Regions from separate parts of the Rhodococcus sp. NPDC057297 genome, predicted to be linked through region 2. Evidence: predicted binding sites of a transcription regulator. Region 2 holds the regulator's gene; each other region holds the start of a gene.
The links. Region 2 encodes LexA, which represses DNA repair genes until DNA is damaged. Its sites were predicted from a motif close to CGAACANNTGTTCG; they were not measured.
Positions count from the first base shown of each region.

Region 1 (3,332 bases), on a different contig from region 2:
GCGCCCGGTAGTTTCGTGTTTCTCGGGCTGCGATGACCGTTCGATGCTCGACGAACATGCGCCGAATGAACGTGGCGTCCTCCCGGTCCTGGGTGTCGGTCATCCGCGCGATGTCGCCGAGCGAGGGGATGCGAATGGTGCCGTCGGCCATCGGGGAATTCATGTCGGCGACTTTCGCCCACGTCGAATCGGTGACGGAGATGTGCATCTCCCACCATGTCGGCTCGTACAGTGCGTCGGAGGGCACACGCTCCAGTGCCGCTGCAGTGTCTGCTCTGTCGGCGGACATGGGTTGCGCCGAGTCGTCCAGATCGCATGGGTCGACGACGTAGCCCATGCCGTTCTCTCGGTCCGAGTTCCATGTCCACGATTCAGGCCGCATGCGGTGTTTCGATGTATGTCGGAACGTCGCGGGCACCACGACTGTCCCGAAGGTCGACGGTGTGATGTGGCGCAGGCCCGACGTCGACACCCAGTAGATCGCGTCGCCGGCCAATACCGCAGCGGTCCACAGCTTCAGTGTCTTCGCTTGATGGTGGTATTTGCACAGGGGCTGCAGGTTGGATCGAACGGTCCATCCGCCTGCGATGGGATCGTTGTGGTCGAACGGTACGACGTGGTCGATTTCGCACCGTTCGGACGGCACACTGCACCCAGGAAATGTGCATGTGCAGTGCGTAGCTCGCGTGAGTGCGACAAGCTCGGCCGACGGCCTGTACGTCAGCGCGCCAGGTGGCGGCTCGAGGAAACCGCCATGGCCGTCGGGGTGTATTCCGCGGGTCAACGATGAATCCTGCGCCGACGCGGACAGGAAGTCCTGTATGTACTTCGACAGATCGATGTCGCGGTGTCGGACCTTCGACGACGTCGTTCTGCCGGCAGAAGCGGATTCCCGTGAAGGTAGCGGAGCTGCCGACCGGATCTTGCCTCGGCGCAGCAGCCGCACAGCGCGCGGACCTTCCGATTCGCCGCCGCCCGAAGGTACCCGCGGTACAGGGCCGGACGGAACATGAGGGCCGGACGGAACATCAGGGCCGGAGGGAACATCAGGGCCACCCGAATCACCGGGGCCACCCGAATCGCCGGGGCCGCCGTTGTCGCTGTTCCCGTCGGTGTCGCTGTCACCGTCGTTGCCGTCGGTGTTGTGTTGCGGCGAGGCCTCGTCGGACTCGACCCGGGCTTCGGCGGTGCGATCGGTTGCAGCGGTCGCGTGGTGCGCGGCGTCGAGAAGTTCGGTCAACAGGATCTGCCACTGGGCACTGCCGGCGATGTGTCGTGCGATTTCAGGGTCGAGAACGGTTCCGTCTCCGAGGGTCGCGGGTTCGTTGGTCAGCCCCAGCAGTGTCTTGATGTCGATCATGATCTGGAGCAGGTGGGGGCGACGATCCTTGTGGACTCGCTCGGTGCTGCGGACAGGGCACTCTGCTCGACCGCACGTGCAGAGGATGTAGTCCTCGCGGTGGAAGAGGGCCAGCAGTGCGAATCCTCGGAGCTGCTTCTTGGTCCGCGGATCACGGGAGCACACTGTCCCGATCAATTCTTCCAGAATCGAGTTGCATTCCGCGCCTTCGAGAGTGGACATCTTGGCAATGAGGGTGGCCGTACCGTCATCGCCTCGCTTCACCTCGGCGCAGCGCTCCTCGGATTCGGTTGCTTTCCGAGCGGCGGAGGCTTCGGCGGCATCGTGCTCGAACCAGGCTCGCCAGATGTTCTCCTTGAGTGCTCTGGTGTTCATGCGCAGCGCGGCCGACAGTATGGACTCCTCCAACGCCGCGACCGTGGTATCGCTTGCCTTCTCCAGGGTGAGTGCGATTGCCCGGGCGCGTGGGTAGTCCAAGTCGCCCTCGTCGAAGGCCGCGGAGACCCGAGGTAGGCGCCACGCGAGTTGCGCACCGACGGTCAACAGGTCACGGGTCATCATGCGGGACAGGGACAATGCGACGGCGGCCTCGCATTCGACCGTGCGCCTGGCCAACGCGATGTCGGCTTCGTCCTCTCCTAAGTGATGTACGTCCATCTCCGTTGCGAATCTGAGTTCGGTCAAGTCGTGTACGGAACGGACCACCGCGGCGGCGCACCTGTTCTCGGCCCGGCGGGCATCTGCAAGTAAGGACAGCGCTGTCGCCGCGGCTGCATCGGCAGCCGCGCGAATCTCTCTGGTCGTGCCCCCCTGCATCCCCATGCCACAAGTCTAATCGAACATCCGTTCGAACACAAGGTTCCGTGCTGCCGCCGCAGGACATGCGAACGCTGTACGACAGGCGCGGCGGTGTCACAATATGGAAGACATATTGTTGCTACAACTACGGGCGGTGCTCGATGACTGCGGAACGCGAGCCCGCTGGGGCGCTGGTGGGGCGAGACGCGCTGGCTGCGTCGATCACCCGCATGGTGACGAATCCGGGCGCGGGCGATCGGATGTTCTGGCTGCTGGGTGAGGCCGGGATCGGCAAGAGCACTCTTCTCCGGCATGCGCGTGCCGTCGCCGAGGACGCCGGTGTTCGAGTGCTGCAAGCCTCAGGCGTGGACGCCGAGACCCAGCAGATGTTCTCCGGACTGCAGCAGTTGTTGTGGCCGGTCATGGCGTATGCCGACCGTCTGCCCGAAGCAATTCGAATCCCACTCGACGAGATGCTGGGTCGCGCGCCCCTGCCCGCCATGGTCGACATGTACGCCTGCAGGCACGCGGTACTCCACCTCCTCGAAGTGCTCGCCGCGGAGTCACCCCTCGTGCTGCTTCTCGACGACGCGCACCTGCTCGACCGTGATTCGCTCGACATCGTCGTCTACGCAGTTCGGCGGGTGGCCGGTCCGATGACCACGCTGTGCAGCTCGAGAGGTCACCGTATTCCCGACGGCGTCGATCCTGGCGTCGCCGCGGCGGAGGTCCCCAGTCTCACCGACGCAGAGTCCGCCGTGTTGTTGGACCGTCAGCCCATGACACCGTCGCGCTCTGCACGACTCGAGATCATTCGTCAGGCAGAGGGAAATCCTCTGGCGATCATCGAGTTCGGCCGTGCCGTCGTCCGGTCGGGCGTCGACCTGTCGGCCAGTACGGGCGACGACCGGGTTCGTCGGGTGCAGTCGCTGTTCTCCCTTCGAATCGCCGACCTGACGCCGCAGACCCGAAAGTTGTTGCTTTACGCGGCGTCTGGATCCGGATACGAGTCTCTGGACATCATCACCGCGGCTGCAGGGTTCGGCGGCGATCTGTCGGTGTGGAGGGAAGCGGAACAGTCCGGTCTCGTTGTGATCGACGGCCGTGCCGTACATTTCACGCATCCGCTGGTCCGCTCCGCAGCCTATTCCGACTGCAGTGTGGACCAGCGCCG
Region 1 covers NZ_JBHUZE010000001.1:1,209,008-1,212,339, forward strand. Annotated here, with positions in the region: gene ACFULT_RS05610 (HNH endonuclease signature motif containing protein) at 1-2,182, opposite strand, end outside; gene ACFULT_RS05615 (AAA family ATPase) at 2,320-3,332, shown strand, end outside.
Region 1: the regulator LexA is predicted to act here: its motif matches at 2,197-2,210, upstream of ACFULT_RS05610 (HNH endonuclease signature motif containing protein).

Region 2 (3,332 bases):
AAGGACTTCCGGTACAACGCCATCGTCACCGAGGAAACCACCCGCGGCGGATACAGCGGTATCGGGTTCACTCTCCACAACGACGTCGTTGCTCCCTACCTGATCGAGCTCACGAACGACGAACAGAAACAGCGCTGGCTCCCCGGGTTCTGCTCGGGCGAACTCATCACCGCGATCGCCATGACCGAGCCCGGTACCGGCAGTGATCTGCAGGGAATCAAGACCCGCGCGGTTCGCGACGGCGACGAGTGGGTCCTGAACGGATCCAAGACCTTCATCACCAACGGGATCAACGCCGACCTCGTCATCGTCGTCGCGTGTACTGACCCGGAGAAGGGTGCGCAGGGCTTCAGCTTGCTGGTCGTCGAACGCGACATGCCGGGCTTCGAGCGCGGACGCAACCTCGACAAGATCGGCATGAAAGCCCAGGACACCGCGGAGCTCAGTTTCACCGACGTTCGAATCCCCGCAGCCAACCTCCTCGGTGAGGAGGGAATGGGCTTCATCTACCTGATGCAGAATCTGCCGCAGGAACGGCTCTCGATCGCTGTCGTCGCAGCCGCAGCCATGGAATCCGCGCTGGACATGACCATCCAGTACTGCCGGGACCGCAAGGCGTTCGGCAAGTCCATCGGCAAGTTCCAGAACACGCGTTTCGTGCTCGCCGAACTGGCCACGGAAACGACCGCGACACGCATCATGGTCGACAAGTTCATCGAACTTCTCAACGCCGGCACGCTCACCGTGCAGGAAGCTGCCATGGCGAAGTGGTGGACAACCGAGAACCAGGTCAAGTTGATCGACAGATGCCTACAGCTGCACGGCGGTTACGGGTACATGAAGGAATACCCGATCGCCAAGGCCTACATGGATTCGCGCGTGCAGACCATCTACGGCGGCACCACGGAGATCATGAAGGAGATCATCGGCCGAGGACTGGACCTCTGACCTCGTCGTAACCCCGAGCGCGCGCCGCCGCACCCCCCGAACGGAGCGAACGTGACGTTCGGTCACTTCAAGTGACCGAACGTCACGTTCGCTCCGTGTCGGTACGGGGGGTACGGGGGAGGTGGTGATACGAGCGCGCTCAGAGCTTGCGCATCACGGTGACGACCTTGCCCAGGATTGCTGCGTCGTTGCCGGGAATGGGCTCGAACAAGGGGTTGTGCGGCATCAACCAGACATCACCCTTGGTTCGCTTGAACGTCTTGACGGTTGCTTCGCCCTCGATCATGGCCGCGACGATGTCGCCGTTGTCGGCGACGCTCTGCTGACGCACGACAACCCAGTCTCCGTCGCAGATTGCTGCATCGATCATGGATTCGCCGACGACTTTCAGCAGGAACAGCGACCCCTGACCCACCAGTTCGCGGGGGAGTGGGAACACGTCCTCGACGGCTTCCTCGGCGAGGATCGGTCCGCCCGCGGCGATTCGACCGAGAACCGGCACGAAAGTCGGCGTCGGCAACTGGTCCTCGGACGGAGCGGAACCGTCGGCGACGGCGGCCGCGTGATCCGCTTGCACCTCGTCGAGCCCCCGCACGTCGACGGCCCGAGGACGGTTGGCGTCGCGGCGGAGGAAGCCCTTGCGCTCGAGCGTGCGCAGCTGGTGTGCCACTGACGATGTGGACGTGAGCCCGACGGCATCGCCGATCTCGCGGATGCTCGGTGGATAGCCCCGCTCGGTGACCGACGCCCGGATCACCTCGAGCACCTTGCGCTGACGCTCGGTGAGTCCGGCGTTGATGTCCGTTCCCTCGCCCTCGAACGCCTTCGCGGTCGGCACGGCAGCAGGCTTGCCCGCAGCAGCCTTGCCGGCCGTACTTTTGGTCGCCGTAGTTTTCGCTGCCGCAGTTTTCGTCACAGCGGGCTTCCCGGCAGCCTTTCCGTTCGACCCCGTGCCGTTCGACCCGCTAGAGGTCTCGTCTTTCATTCGTGCGTCCTCCTGCGTGATGCGTGCGTGTGCCGGAACTCGAACGTGCTCGAAGACCAGAACGCGTGGGATGGATGTGACGTGTGGTTTCTGACACGAACTTAGCCCGTTATCGCTGTTGGATCAAACATCTGTTCGATCCGTGTCGCGTTTTCTACTGACTTTGTCGGAGGTGCGTGATAGAACTTTCGAACAAGCGTTCATCGAACGCCTGATCGAATAGCGTTCGAATCCACGTCTCGTTCGACACCGGAGGTTCCGATGAGCATCACTACCGAGCGGCCCGTCCGTACGGAGCAGCACCAGCAGACTCGCCGTGCTGTCCGTACCCGTCAGACAGAGTCGCAGCGTCGTGCGACGATGCAGCGTCGCCGTCATGTCGGCGTGTCCGCGGTCCGCGGCGGCCAGCACGACCGGCGGGCCGACGGGTGCGCAGATCAGGCGCATCGTAGCCAGCGCATCACCGTGCTCGGTGCGGTGGCGGGAGTGGTGGGGACCGCTGTGGTGCTGTTGGCGCTCGTCGGAATGGCAAACCTTCGCGCATCGTCGCTCGAATCCGTTTCCGCGCCCTCCAGTGTCACGGTCCAGGTCTCGGACGGCACGGTCTTCAGCAGCACGGTCTTCAGCAGCACGGTCTCCGGCAGCACGGTCCCTAACGGCACGGTAGGCCCGTAGCGCTGTGTTGTGTCTGCCCCGTCTGCCAGGGGACGGAGCCGGCTCGGTTCCGCTCCGAGTATCCTCGAAGCCTGTGCCTCCTGTGTGCCGTTCGGGGGTGCGTGACGGCTACGACGGAGGCTCAACCATGCATTGCCCGTTCTGCAGGCACCCCGACTCGCGCGTGGTGGATTCGCGGGAAGCAGACGAGGGTCAGGCAATTCGTCGTCGACGTTCGTGCCCGGAATGCGGCCGTCGGTTCACCACTGTCGAGACTGCGGTGCTGGCTGTGGTGAAGCGCAGTGGGGTGACGGAGCCCTTTTCCAGGGAGAAGGTCGTCAAGGGTGTGCGACGCGCATGCCAGGGCCGCGATGTCGACAACGATGCGTTGAATCTGCTCTCACAGCAGGTCGAGGATGCGGTCCGAGCGTCGGGATCGGCCGAGATCCCCAGCCACGAGGTGGGTCTGGCCATTCTCGGCCCCCTGCGTGACCTCGACGAGGTCGCCTACCTGAGGTTCGCGTCGGTGTACCGCTCGTTCAGCTCCGCCGAGGATTTCGAGAAGGAAATACTCGATCTTCGTGCGCACCGGCAGGCTGCCGCGGTCGACTGACGCTCGCCGGTTCACGAGCGTGCCGCGACCTCCATGGCCCGCATGAGACGCTTCTCCGACACCGGATAGGCCGTGCGGATGCTCTGCGCGAACAGGCCGACTCGCAGTTCTTCGATCATCCAGAACACATCC
Region 2 covers NZ_JBHUZE010000004.1:272,999-276,330, forward strand. Annotated here, with positions in the region: gene ACFULT_RS14720 (acyl-CoA dehydrogenase family protein) at 1-948, shown strand, start outside; gene lexA (transcriptional repressor LexA) at 1,088-1,786, opposite strand; gene ACFULT_RS14730 (hypothetical protein) at 2,195-2,608, shown strand; gene nrdR (transcriptional regulator NrdR) at 2,736-3,200, shown strand; gene hrpA (ATP-dependent RNA helicase HrpA) at 3,212-3,332, opposite strand, start outside.

Region 3 (3,332 bases), on a different contig from region 2:
CGCGAGCCGAGGTGGTACTCGCCGTACGTGGTGAGCCCCGCGAACATGGTCGATCCGAACCCGATCAGGGCCGATCTGGTGGACAACGCGAGCTCAGACAGCAACTTCCTCCTGCGCATTGGTCTTCGCCTCCTCCGAGATCTTGTCCGCCGATTCGTTCTCGCGGTCCTGCAGGTACGCCTTCAGTGAGAATGCGAAGCACCCCACCCAGGCCACGACGATGGTGACGTACGCAGTGGCCTGGACTGCGCCGCTGAGCTCGAACCAACCACTCCGGAACAGGCTCCGCGTGTTGGTGAGCACGATGATGCCGCCCACCGAAGCCCCCAACAAACGAGGCGGAACGTGACGGACCAGCCACGCCGCGAGAGGAGCCGCGACAACGCCACCGGCAAGGATCGCCAAGACCCAGCCGATGTTGATTCCCTGCGAGCCGAGGCTGAACAGGAAGCCCAGGCTCGCGGCGAGCGCGATCACGAACTCGCTCGTGTCGATCGAACCGATGACCTTCCGAGGCTCGAGCCGTCCGCTGGCGAGAATGGCCGGGGTTCCCACCGGCCCCCACCCGCCTCCGCCGGTGGCGTCGACGAAGCCCGCGAGCAACCCGAGGGGCGCCAGGAACCGCTTGCGCAGCGGCTTTCCGAGATTTCCCCGAGGAATCCCCTGGACGGTGAACCTGATCAGGATGTACAACCCCAGGCCCAGAAGGATCAACGCCATGACGGGTGCTGCGGCTTCGGTGGACAGGTTGGACAGAACCGTCGCTCCGACGAATGCACCCACTGCACCGGGCAGGGCGATCCGCCGAACGACCGTCCAGTCGACGTTACCGAACTTCCAGTGCGACAGACCGGAGATGAACGTGGTTCCGATCTCCGCCAAGTGCACGGTGGCCGATGCGGCCGCGGGATTGGTGCCGATGGCGAGCAGAAGCGTCGTCGTCGTGACGCCGTACGCCATACCGAGAGCGCCGTCGACGAGTTGGGCCGCAAGCCCCACGATGCCGATAAGAATGATTGTTTTCACTGCGTGTGCTCCATGAGTCGAGTGAATAATGTTCGGGTGCAGGTCAGATCGACCCACAACACCTCGGCAACAGCGCGTTCGACATCCGCCCATGCAACCCATCGACGCGTATTACGTCAAGGGTTGAAATCACCCTGGATTTCGGCGAATTCGTTGGATCCGATGACCATCGCTGTATTACTTGCTCGAACCGTCGATCTACAGTGACTTCATGACTCCTGTAGTGCGAAGACCGGGTCGAGACGAATCCGAGGCGATCGCTCGGATGCACACTGAGGCCTGGCGCACTACATACGGAGGGTCGGTTCCCGACACCTACCTCGACGAGGGTTCGATCACACGGCGAACTCAGCACTGGCGGACAGTACTCGAACCGAAGGAAGAGGGCCAGGATGTTGCAGTTGCAGTGGAGGATTCCGGCATCATCGGGATTGCACACTGCGGCCTCGAAGACGGCCGACGCAAGCTGTTTGCACTCTACGTTCTGGAAGCGTTCCACGGCACCGGCGTCGGGCAGCTACTGCTCGATGCTGTATTGACCGACGAACCGACCGAACTCTGGGTCGCCCAGACGAACCGACGTGCCATGAAGTTCTATCGACGCAACGGCTTCGAGCCCGACGGTGCAGCCCAGGACCTCCTTGGGATCGACGGTTACGTCACCATCCGGATGGTGCGCTGAGCACCGCTGTGTCGGTGGCATGTGGTAGCAGCCCCACCTACGAAATCGATTGCCCCGCAGCATTACAACCCTTGCACGCGGTTGGGTGTCACGGTATATTCGAACATACGTTCCCATGAGCCGGGGGGTTCACCGTATGCCACGCACCGCACCACGCAGCACATTCGCCCGATGCGCAGGACCACAACCACAACCCACCATCGACCCCACCCTGCTGACCCAACTTGCCGACGCAGCACGTGAGGAAAACCAAGCCTGCGCCCGCAAAATCGCACTTGCCGCGCAGATCTGGGACTCCTGCATAAACCAGACCGTCCAGATCGGCGACTTCATCACCGACGCCGGAAACTACGCCGCCTCCGAAACAGCCGCGACCCTCGGCTGCTCCAAAACCGTCGCCGACACCCTCGCCGAGATCGGCATGGACCTACGCCTGCGCCTACCCGCCATCGCCGCCGCATTCGCCGACGGCGACATCGACGTCGCACGCATCCGCGCCATCTACCGCACCACCGCCGGCCTCACCGCAGACGCCGCCCACCGCATCGAAACCGAAACCCTCACCGCAGCCCGACACCTCTCCCCGGGCCCCCTCGCCACTGAAATCAACGCCATCATCACTCGAACCGCACCCGACGAAGCCGCAGCCAACCGCAAAGACGTCACCGACAAACTCACCTCACTGCGCTACCGCGACAAAGACCTCATCGCCACACTCGAAGCCAACCTCCCCGCAGCCCAAGCCGCCGCCTGCTGGCAACTGATCACCGAAATGGCCGCCACCCTCTGCCCCCGCGACCCACGCACCCGGAGTCAACGCCTCGCCGCAGCATTCGTCACACTCATCCACCGCGACACCCACCTCACCTGCACCTGCACACCCGACGACGACAAACCCTGCACCGCCAACCCCCAACTCCCCGACCGCCGCACCCCACTGACCAGCATCACCATCGACGTCGACACCCTCCTCGGACTCCGCGACCTCCCCGCCTACCTCGCAGGCCACGGCATCATCGACCCTGAATACGCCCGAGAACTGGCAGCCAACAGTCACTTCAACATCATCCTCACCGACGCCACAAACCTCGCCGACCGCACAGGCATCACCACTGCCCCGGCACAACCACGACCGACGCACATCAGTTTCAACCCACTCGGCCGCGGTCGACGTCGCAGCGGACTCGCACTCCCCACTCCATCCACACCGCCGACCCCAACACCTCGACAGTGCAACGAAAACTACAGCGGCACCTATCAACTCATCGATGCACTCGAAGCCGCCATCAAAACCAACCCCGCACTCGCCGTCCCGCTCTACCCCGACGGCCACGGCGGACTCACCACCCCACCACCCGGCGCACTGACCTACCGACCCGGCACCGCGCTCGCAGACCTCGTCCGACACCGCGACCGCACCTGCCGCCACCCCGGATGCGACGTCCCCGCAGCCGGCTGCGAGATCGACCACATCATCGCCTTCGACCACCACAACCCCACCCGCGGCGGCTGGACCATCCTCACCAACCTCCACTGCCTCTGCAGGTACCACCACTCCCTCAAAACCATGGGCGCCTGGACACCCACCATGCTCGCCGGAGCCGCCGAATACTGGAAGTCGACT
Region 3 covers NZ_JBHUZE010000003.1:503,318-506,649, reverse strand. Annotated here, with positions in the region: gene ACFULT_RS12375 (sulfite exporter TauE/SafE family protein) at 94-1,026, opposite strand; gene ACFULT_RS12370 (GNAT family N-acetyltransferase) at 1,238-1,708, shown strand; gene ACFULT_RS12365 (DUF222 domain-containing protein) at 1,845-3,332, shown strand, end outside.
Region 3: the regulator LexA is predicted to act here: its motif matches at 1,809-1,822, upstream of ACFULT_RS12365 (DUF222 domain-containing protein).

Region 4 (3,332 bases), on a different contig from region 2:
GCCGACCACCCCCCGCACGTCGTAGGCCTTGATGACTGCATTGACGGCTTCGGCAGTGCGTGCCACGAACGACTCCTCGGGGTTTCGAATGGTTCAACTGCGAGCGCGAATCGAGGGCGCACTCACCTACGAATGTGTCACAGATGGAGGTGGACGTCGCGATGACTCACACCAGATGTGACAGAAATGATGCCTGGGTCGATCATCCGAACGACAAAGCAGCGGACCGCAATTGCAGTTTCGGGCTACCGATCAAGCCGTCGGATCGGGAAGCACCCTCAAATGGCCGCGTCGCCCGGTTCTGACGGGCGAAGCCGCGCGGCGGTCCTGCGTGGACTCCGTAGCGGACCGGACACCGGCACTGGGTCGGGGAGCGTCGTCGCGAACGCGGTCTCCGCGGCCGGCTTCGCGGACGGCCTCCGCCAGCGCCGTCAGATCGTCCTCGTCCGGAGTCGAGGTGGTGAACCCACCTTCGTACCGAACCATCTCCCATCCCTTGGGTGCTGTGGTGGTCGAGGCATGCACCTCGCACAGATCCCAGGAATGCGGCTCGTCGACGGTGGCCAGTGGCCCGACGACAGCGGTGGAATCGGAGTAGACATACGTGAGCGTCGCAACGGCCGATCGGTTGCACCCAGGGCGGCAGCATCCACGCATAGATCTCACACGGAAGAGAGTAGTCCCCCACTCCGACGCCGAGCCGCTCGACACACCGCGCAACGGCACCGATAGCCTCTCGGCATGGCTCGAACCGGCTCCGGACGCAGAACGACCTCCCGATCCGCATCACGACGAGGCCGCGGTGTTCGCGGTCCGATCCTCCCCGCGTCGCTTCCCGGTCATCGATCGCGGGCCGACAAATTCGACCGCGCAGTCCTCGAAGCATTCGCGCGCATCGACCACCGGTGGCACGACAAGCTCGAACGTCTCGACATCGCAGTGGACGAGGTCCCGAAGATTCGTGCGAAAGACCCGGAATCGGTGAACTGGCCACCCGAGGTAGTGGCAGAAGGCCCGGTGCCGCTCTCTCGGCTGGTACCGGCGGGAATCGACAAGCGCGGAGAAACCACACGCGCTCGGATCGTGCTGTTCCGCCGTCCGCTGGAGCGACGTGCGAAACATCCCGAGGACCTGGAAGATCTACTGTTCGACGTTCTGGTGGAGCAGGTCGCCACTTACCTGGGGGTCGACCCGGATGTAGTGGACCCGCTGCCCGACGAGGACTGACGGACAACCGGCAACGACCCGGAAGAACCGGACGTCGGTGCACACAGCCGCTTCGGAATCGCGGCAGGGTCAGACGATGCCGCGCTTGAGGCGCCGGCGCTCACGCTCGGACAGTCCGCCCCAGATTCCGAAACGCTCGTCGTTGGCGAGCGCGTACTCGAGGCACTCGTCCTTCACCTCGCAGCCGAGGCAGATACGCTTCGCCTCACGCGTGGATCCGCCCTTCTCCGGGAAGAAGGCCTCGGGATCGGTCTGAGCGCACAGTGCGCGCTCCTGCCACTGATCCTCGATCTCCTCGAACATCTGATCGAATCCCGCGATCAAGCTGAGCACAGGCTTCACCGACTCCCGAACGACATCGAGATCGGGATCGGTCTCGTCGGAATCGGTTTCGTCGGAATCGGTTTCGTCGGAAAGCGCGGCGACGTGTTCGGTGTCGTCAGGCTCGACGTCGTCGGCCGGCGTCGCATCGACGTACGCGGCGCCCGCGTCCACCGGAACGACCTCGACTCCTCGGGCACCGTTCTGAATTGCGTTGTCGCAGTCGCTTCGTGCTGCGCCTGCTCGAGAATCGGTCTGCGGCGCGCCGTCGACTGCGCTGAGGTGAGCAAGAGCCTCGCCCTGTTGTTCACGTGTCACGTGCTGGTCATACATCGCTTCCGCCTCCTCACCATTTCTTCTAGCGCAGATACATCCGGTCGGTCCGAACACCTTGCCCCACGCCGGTATTCGTAATCACTCTGAACTCTCGACCTTTACTACACGTATCCACGAAATGGCGCCACATGGGAACGCGTGTTCGAATCAAGGTCGGCACCAAGCACACTCGCTCGGCAACCCTGGAATGACATACATGTGATTAGACACGCCGCACAGTGGTGCGGTCAAGCTGATGGGCACATTTCCAATACCATCTACGGCCCGAAATCGGCCGACACCCCGAATCAACGGTCGTTCCGCGCGTGTCGTCCCCGTGAACAGGCAGCTAAACATGCCTCGAGCACGGCCGGACACGAGGCGCCCACACACAGGCGTCCGGCAAGGCATAGGCTCCTCAGCTGTGAAAGTGACTGTCTTGGTGGGCGGGGTCGGTGGAGCGCGATTTCTCCAGGGCCTCAAGGAACTGCTCGGCGGTGGCGGTGACATCACCGCGATCGTCAACGTCGGGGACGACGTGTGGATGCACGGGCTTCGGATCTGTCCGGATCTGGACACCTGTATGTACACACTCGGCGGGGGCATCGACACCGACCGAGGATGGGGCCGCATCGCCGAAACGTGGCACGCGCGCGACGAGCTCGCCGCGTACGGAGCGGATCCGGACTGGTTCGGTCTCGGCGACCGCGACATCGCCACACACTTGATCCGTAGCCGGATGCTGCGGACCGGGTACCCGCTCTCCGCTGTCACCGAAGCGCTGTGCAACCGGTGGCAGCCCGGAGTTCGCCTCCTTCCTGTTTCCGACGATCGGAGCGAGACGCACGTCGTCGTCACCGACCCCGACGACGAGTCGGGTGAGAGTCAGCGCGCGATTCACTTCCAGGAGTGGTGGGTTCGCTACCGAGCTCGAATCCCGACGCACAGCTTCGCCCACATCGGCGCGGAACAGGCCAGTCCAGCCCCCGGTGTGCTCGACGCCATTGCCGACGCCGACGCCGTCATCCTGGCTCCGTCGAATCCAGTCGTGAGTGTCGGGGCGATCCTTGCCGTCCCCGGGATCCGCAGCGCCTTGCGCACCACGAAGGCCAAGGTCGTCGGCCTGTCCCCTGTCGTCGACGGCAGGCCCCTGCGAGGGATGGCCGACGAATGCCTGTCGGTCATCGGCGTCGAGACCACTGCCGAGGCGGTCGGAAAGTACTACGGCGCTCGCACCGACACGGGCATCCTCGACTCGTGGATGATCCATTCCACCGACACGGCAGAGATTCCCGGCGTCGACGTCCTCAGTGTGCCGCTGTTGATGACCGATCCGGCCACCACGGCGGAGATGGCAGCCGTTGCTCTACGTTCGGCAGGGCTGGCGCTGTGACCGAACAGGCAGGCTCCCCTGTGCCCGGCGATCACGCGCCGGGCGGCGGTATCGAGATCCTACCGGTCACAGGGCT
Region 4 covers NZ_JBHUZE010000010.1:129,112-132,443, reverse strand. Annotated here, with positions in the region: gene ACFULT_RS23845 (phosphomannomutase/phosphoglucomutase) at 1-66, opposite strand, end outside; gene ACFULT_RS23840 (DUF3499 domain-containing protein) at 253-666, opposite strand; gene ACFULT_RS23835 (metallopeptidase family protein) at 742-1,227, shown strand; gene ACFULT_RS23830 (WhiB family transcriptional regulator) at 1,297-1,530, opposite strand; gene cofD (2-phospho-L-lactate transferase) at 2,288-3,256, shown strand; gene ACFULT_RS23820 (coenzyme F420-0:L-glutamate ligase) at 3,253-3,332, shown strand, end outside.
Region 4: the regulator LexA is predicted to act here: its motif matches at 2,016-2,029, upstream of cofD (2-phospho-L-lactate transferase).